DNA from 3 places in the Candidatus Brocadia sinica JPN1 genome. Region 2 is predicted to be linked to each of the others. Evidence: riboswitches for the same ligand, from Rfam matches in the RefSeq annotation. Region 2 holds a riboswitch; each other region holds the start of a gene.
The links. A riboswitch is a leader RNA that binds a small molecule or an ion and turns the genes downstream of it on or off. The one in region 2 is predicted to bind cyclic di-GMP.

Region 1 (2,274 bases), 460 kb from region 2:
TTACCAGGAAAGAGTCGTTTATGCAGCCGTAGAGCGGTGGAATAGGGAACGGATATTCGTTAATGGCAATCAGTAATGCCTTTTTCTTTGGTTTTCTCGGCTCTAACGCCCTCTCTGCAACCCCTGGTGGGATTGTTACCCTCAAGGATGTCAGCAGGATCCCGGTCATTTCGTCATCCCCTAGATACCCCACCGCAAGGTGACCAGTCTTACTATGGATATTCATGTTTTTAAAGCGGTCATGATCATCGTAAATATTTAAGTAACCGCCAATAGGATCGCCATTAAACCATTCCCAGAATCCGTTTCCCTCATTATCGACATTCGTCCACCGCATCGTCTTCTCCGGATATTTTCGCCGTTCAATTCTGACAACGGGTATCCACAGAGGGCTGCCAATGGTAATCAGTGACGAAATCTTTGGACATTTGTCCCACCTGCTTAAGACATCGTACGTTACTACTGTTCCCCAGCTATGACAGATAATGTGGAGTTCAGTATCCTGTTGTGACAATTCGATAAGTTTGTCCCGAAGCTGTTTTTGGACTTTATCTGCTAAAGCTGCATCAAGTAAATAATATCCAAAATCGCCAAGGTAATCGCCAATGAATCCTCGCTCCATACTTCGATCGAGAGTTTTTCCTTTCCCTTTGCACCATCGTAAGAGTTCCCGGTGAATTGTCGTATTTATTTCATCCTTGAGTTTCGATGCCTTGTCTGTTAACGAGGGCGCTTTCAATGATCTTTTTCCGGGTTCTCCTCCCCCTGAATAATCATCCATAATGCCTTCCCACCATACACCATGATAGTCACGGTTAGGGTCAAATTTGTTTGTCCCGATTGCATTAGCAACTCTCTCACGCCATTCATGCCAGTAATCAGACTTTGAATCCCCAATTCCATGGACAAAAATTATTTTTCCCATACGGTTCCCCCTTTCCTGCAAATAAAAAAGCCTTACTACAGAGATATTCATTCCGGCAGTAAGGCTGTCTTTATTCCCGCAAAAACCGGTTTTTTAAAACCCCGTCCGTACAGGCTTAAAGATCCACTACTTTGCGCCCCCCGATCACTCAGGGTTTACCCTTATCAAAATGCTTGCTAAAGAGTCATTGGCAAAATAGAAACCATTTTACAACAGGCAAAAAAAATTTTAAAAATTATTTCATTGTGATTTGTATTTTAATCACTTACGAACGAAGAACAAAACATGAATGGCAATGGATATAATGCGCAAAAAATGCAACATGCCACACAAGTGTATCGTCACATGTATGTGTCATGACACACAACCGGTATAATTCACGCGGAAGACAGTCTTTCTTTCAGATTCGATGCGGCCCAGGCTTCTTCGTGCCTTTCAGTATTTGAGAAAAAAGTCTAAACTTTATTTTTACTTTTGGTGGGAAGATAATAAACATTTGACATTAATTATAGGCTGGGTTATACTTTTTGTCAAATACTTAAATCATTTATCTAAAATGAGTTATGTGTTGAATAAATCTCTTTGTTAAATGAAGGAGCAGATATGTCTTATCTTCTGAGTCTTATGGAAACCTTTGATAACTCTATCGGAAAACTTCTCATAGCAGCCGTTTTAGGCGGGATTATTGGGTGGGAAAGGGAACGGCGAGGACGACCGGCCGGATTGAGGACCCATATTCTGGTATGCGTGGGTGTAACCCTGATGATGGTGGTATCTGAGCATATCTTTCAAAGATATAAAACTTTTGCCGCTGATTCCATCATACGGGTCGATCCTGCAAGGATTGCCGCCCAGGTGGTAACCGGGATCGGTTTCCTGGGTGCGGGCACAATTATGAGATTTAAAACAACGGTGCGGGGGTTGACGACTGCGGCATCTTTATGGGTCGTGGCGGGCATCGGTTTGGCAATAGGAAGCAGCTGTTATACTCCTGCGATGCTTACAACACTCATAACGCTTTTTGCGCTATTGTTAGGACCTCTCTTTGAACGCGGAATTAAACGTGATACCTATAGAACACTCAAGGTGTGCGCCTCAGGTTCCGAACCCAATTTCACACCTATTGTGGAAATATTAAGAAGGAATTCAATGGAATTGCAACATTACGAATTTGAACGCGACCTTGTGAAAAATGAAGTTCAGTATAACATCAATGTGAGATTTAAAGACGAGACTGCGGTCTCAAAAGTTTGCGATGAGGTTGCCAGGTCGATTAAAGAGATTCGTAAACTTGGGTGGGAGTAAGTGTTTTTGATTATCTAACTATCTACCAAATAAACATTTGACAA
Region 2 (2,274 bases):
TAGGGCTGTCACCCCTTGGCGCATGGGTAGGGATTCAGGGAACGCTGGCGGCTCCCCCTTTCCTGCTGAGTCTTGCCGTTGTATTGTGGACGGCGGGATTCGATATTATTTATGCCTGTCAGGACGTGGAACATGACATAAAATCGGGATTATATTCCCTTCCGAAGAAATTAGGCATTAAGGGGGCGCTAATACTTTCTGCCGTATTACATCTTTTCATGGTAGGGGTGCTGCTGGCAGTATCCCGATACACAGATTTAGGTATTCTGTATACGATCGGGGTATGTATCGTTGCCGCTTTGCTTATTTATGAACATTCCCTCGTCAGGCCAAAAGATCTATCAAAAATCAATACAGCCTTTTTTACCGTGAATGGAATTATCAGTGTCGGCCTGATGGGCATAACCTTACTAGATATCTTTGTGAGATAAGTTTGGATTTAGGGAAGGGGGGGTAAAAATGGTACGAGGAAGTTAAAAACAATAGTCTGGTACGTCGGAAATGGCATATCATATCAATGTGTCATGGCACACTTGTGTGACGTCACACTTCTGTGTCACAACACACTTTTTTCATTTTCTTTGGATAAATCGATTGCTATTTATACCTGTCATGTTATAGTTATAAGTTATTAATAAACATTGTTTTATGGAATAATTAATTTAAAGTCCACTTCTGTGTTTATATTCTGGCGTTTGTTTTGCTCCTACTAAATTGTTACGACAAAGGTAAACCCTGAGTGATCAGGGGGGCGCAAAGTAAAGGGTCTTTAAACTATTTTCCTGCAAACGCAGGAAAATAGAAAGATAGCCTTACTGCCGAAGACGTTTTTTTCCAAAGATCGTCTTTTGCAGTAAGGCTTTTTTTTGAGTACGGGAGGTGAATACGGAAATCAATTTTCGTATCAGGTAAGATTTATGATAATGTAGACAAGAAAGAAGTCATTTTTGTGGATAACAAAAAGAGGAGAAAATGATGAATCGTTTATGGATGGAAGTCGCAGTATGCAGGTGGTGGAAAATAGGACTTTTAAGTGTTTTATGTTTAGCCGGATGGTCCGGATGGGTAAAGGCAGACTCATTGGGATTGAGCTTTGAGGCGAGGGTGACATGCCAGAGGTCAATAGAAGAGGTCTACTGGAAACATACGATATGGCCTGAGGAAAATACCTCCCCGAAACCACCACTGAGCGAGGTTATATTTGAAGATGAACTGAGAAAGAAGGTGGAGGAGACGCTGAGGATGTCAAAGGCTCTGGAGGTTATCTGGAAGCAGCCGGTCGATGGGTATCAGCTCCAGGCGGAAATGGAGCGAATGGCAGAGACAACCCGGAACCCTGAGATATTACGTGAACTATGGTCGGCGCTAGGTAATGATCTACAGTTGATAGCAGAGTGTCTGGCAAGACCCTTGTTAATGGAAAGGCTTAATACACGAATAGAGGACATGAAGGGGATGGGAGGGGAATGCCGTGAGGTGGAATGGAGGAAAGGGACAAATCTAGGAGAAGAGGCAACGGAGAACAGGAGTGGAGACGTCCTGGAACTGTCAGAGGATGAGTGGCAGGAGGCGATTGGAAAGTTGGCTGAGGCTTTTTGGAGGGGAGGAACAGGATATACCGTTGCGTCGTGTAAGCGCATTACAGGAGTATGGGGAGAGGTTTTATGTGATGGAGGTATTGAGGAAAGGGTCAGATCGAGTAAAGGTAGCCGTTGTTGAGTGGAAAAAGAAAGGGTTTGATGAGTGGTGGGTACGGATGGGTGAGCGGTTTGCCCCTGAGGTGGAAGGTGAGGCATTTACCTGTCGTTTCCTGAAATTGCAGCAGGAGCCCCCCCTACCCTATGCGCTCAACACCTGGTCTGCAATGCCTACGGGGGCAGCCCCCACTGCCCGATACTGGCACACTGCGGTGTGGACGGGCACGCAGATGATTGTGTGTGGGGGTACTAGGACTGATGGCTCTAATAATAATCTCAGCACCGGTGGACACTATACTCCATGAGAACTGATGCAGTGTCCAATTACAAAGGCCAAAACATGCAGAGAGGTTTGGTTAAAGTTCAACCCCCTCCCCTGATACATCAATACCAGGGGAGGGGAAAGCTTATGGAAAGGTTTATATAGCCGGAAATTCCAAAAAATGAAGGACCAATTTAACTGTATGTATTTATTCTCCTTTTTGCAGTCTGAATTCTAACTCCTCGTCTGTTTTATCTTCTGCTCAATAACCACATGATCAGGGAAAAGATGATACTGATGATGATGCAGGTGGTG
Region 3 (2,274 bases), 230 kb from region 2:
GGTGTGGGAAGTCCGCCCAAGTTAACTGTGTGGACTTGATAGAGATTATTACCGATCTGGGTGCCTGCATTAACAAAACGGCAATCCAGGGTGTCAAGCACACTAGCAGTACCGGGTTGGGTGGCGCTAGGTGGTATGAAGAAATCTGGCACATCCAGATAATACGGTCCCAACAGAGCAGCGAATGCTGGATTTTCCGCATTTTCCAAGTAATAAAGGTATAATCCCGTATTATCGGTAAATGGATCTGCAACTGCTAAAGTCGCCCACTCATTCTGGTCGCGCACTATAGGTGGTGCAATGGTTCCCATAAGGCCTCCCCAAAATGGGACACCAAGACCTAATCCGTTGTATGCGCGAGCCTTTGACATAGTGAACAAAGCTGATCCAATATAAAAAGGATCAAAAAGATTTGCCGTAATAATTAACGCATCCTGATCCATGCCAAGTTGAGGATAGTCCCAAAAAGCGCCACCGTAAATAGCTCCCACATTGAAAGCATAAATATACCATCCGCTAAAGGCATTCCAGTTCTTGGAAATTGCAATAAAATGCCATTGATCGCCATCTATTTCTGGAAACGACTCTGCGGTAATTATAAAACGATTCCAATCTTTATCATGAACGCATCGAGGATCAAAAAGAGCTTCTTCGAAATATCCAAAAAAAGCGTTCATTGAGACACTGCTTTGCAAAACCTGATCTGATTTCCTGTAGATACTAACATTAGAATTTGTTACCTCAACAAAATGTTGTTTTCCTACTGCCCCATGGGTATCAGGTGGATACCACCCTCCCGCTGCCGTTTGGTTAACTCCATTGAAATTAATCCCCATAATAATCGGTGGCGCCAAAGGGCCCTTTGCTTCTGGACGACCCTGAGGAGCTTTTGTCTTATCTTGCGCCTGTTTCTTCATTTCCTCGTATTTTTGGGGATCTCCGTGCGGACGGAATGATATCTCCTTTACCTGCAGCGGTTGCTTGGTTGCATTATCCGCCAGCATCTCTTCCATCGTTCTCGATTTTGCAGCCTCTAGCTGATGAGTTTGTTTTTGCATTTCTATTTTATTTTCTTCCACAAGCCTTGGAGCAGCAGCATTTGCTCCAACGTGAATAAGTGCAGGCAATAACAAAGTAGCTTGCGATAGTAACAGTAACCTACATATTTTACGCATATTCTCCTCCTTCTCTTCTTTAAATTAAAAAACAAAGTACGCTCCAAAATTACTATTTACAAATTGATTTTTTTGATGCACCCCCCTTTCTTAAGTTAAACATGGACAAACAAAGTTTGTCGTTCGATTGAGCGCTTACGACAAAGTCCATGCTACCCTGTAACCCGCTCAAATAAAATGAGAATTCTTATACAATTAAATTTTAAAATGCCAAAAAAAAGGCCTTACTGCAAAGATATTCTAAGATACATCTTCGGCAGTAAGGCTGTCTCATGAGCGGTTTAAATTGTTTAAACTGCTTAAATGGCTGACGAGATCCTTTACTTTGCGCCCCCTGATCACTCAGGGTTTGCCTTTTTCGGGACGGTATTTTTCGTACGAATCCTAATTTTTTGTTAAATTATGTCAACAATAATTCTATCCATAGATCAGGTTAAAAAAACTTGTAAAAAATGACTTAGAAGGCATCAACCAAGCATACTTTTAATTGTCAAAAAGAATGCCACAAACAAGACCAAAATGTTTATCGTGTAATATTTATCATAAACCATTTGGATGCAGTCTATTATAAGATACCATAAAGCAGAATCGTCCGTTGCTAAGGCAAAGGAAAAGTGTGACATGGCACACAAGTGTGACGTCGCACTTATGTGCCATGTCACACAAAACCCTTTTTTATTTGTTCATCGATATAAACTTCACCAGCTTCAATTGAACTGCCTATTTGAAATTGTTTTGAATTTCTGATTTCATGCCTTGGTGTTAACGGTTTTCTATGAATAAAACTTACAAAAAAGTTTTTAAAGGTAACACTCTACTACAGGGCATTATACAAATCCTGCACTTCCTGGTCGGTCAAGGCACGTTTGTAAATTCTAACATCATCAATCGTACCATTAAAATAACCATTAAACCCTGTATGCCCTATTCTCATGTTGGAATACAATGTCAATGGCACAACCGTATTCCCCGCCGGATGGGTTCGAGTATTGGCCAGCTGCCCATTTACATAGAGCATCTGTTTCCCTGTAGCCTTGTTGTAAGTGCCAACTACATGATACCAACCACCAACCGAATTGACCAAATCCTTTATAGCAGT

Region 1: another riboswitch for cyclic di-GMP. It lies ahead of BROSI_RS03200 (caspase family protein); the one in region 2 lies ahead of BROSI_RS01110 (hypothetical protein).
Region 3: another riboswitch for cyclic di-GMP. It lies ahead of BROSI_RS00045 (hypothetical protein); the one in region 2 lies ahead of BROSI_RS01110 (hypothetical protein).

The regions. Positions count from the first base shown of each region.
Region 1 covers NZ_BAFN01000001.1:704,133-706,406, forward strand. Annotated here, with positions in the region: gene BROSI_RS03200 (caspase family protein) at 1-925, opposite strand, end outside; cyclic di-GMP riboswitch class I at 977-1,095, opposite strand; gene BROSI_RS03205 (MgtC/SapB family protein) at 1,529-2,230, shown strand.
Region 2 covers NZ_BAFN01000001.1:244,973-247,246, reverse strand. Annotated here, with positions in the region: gene BROSI_RS01115 (UbiA-like polyprenyltransferase) at 1-431, shown strand, start outside; cyclic di-GMP riboswitch class I at 718-823, shown strand; gene BROSI_RS01110 (hypothetical protein) at 973-1,719, shown strand; gene BROSI_RS01105 (hypothetical protein) at 1,667-2,002, shown strand; gene BROSI_RS01100 (DUF2905 domain-containing protein) at 2,211-2,274, opposite strand, start outside.
Region 3 covers NZ_BAFN01000001.1:12,237-14,510, forward strand. Annotated here, with positions in the region: gene BROSI_RS00045 (hypothetical protein) at 1-1,175, opposite strand, end outside; cyclic di-GMP riboswitch class I at 1,428-1,539, opposite strand; gene BROSI_RS00050 (FG-GAP-like repeat-containing protein) at 1,993-2,274, opposite strand, start outside.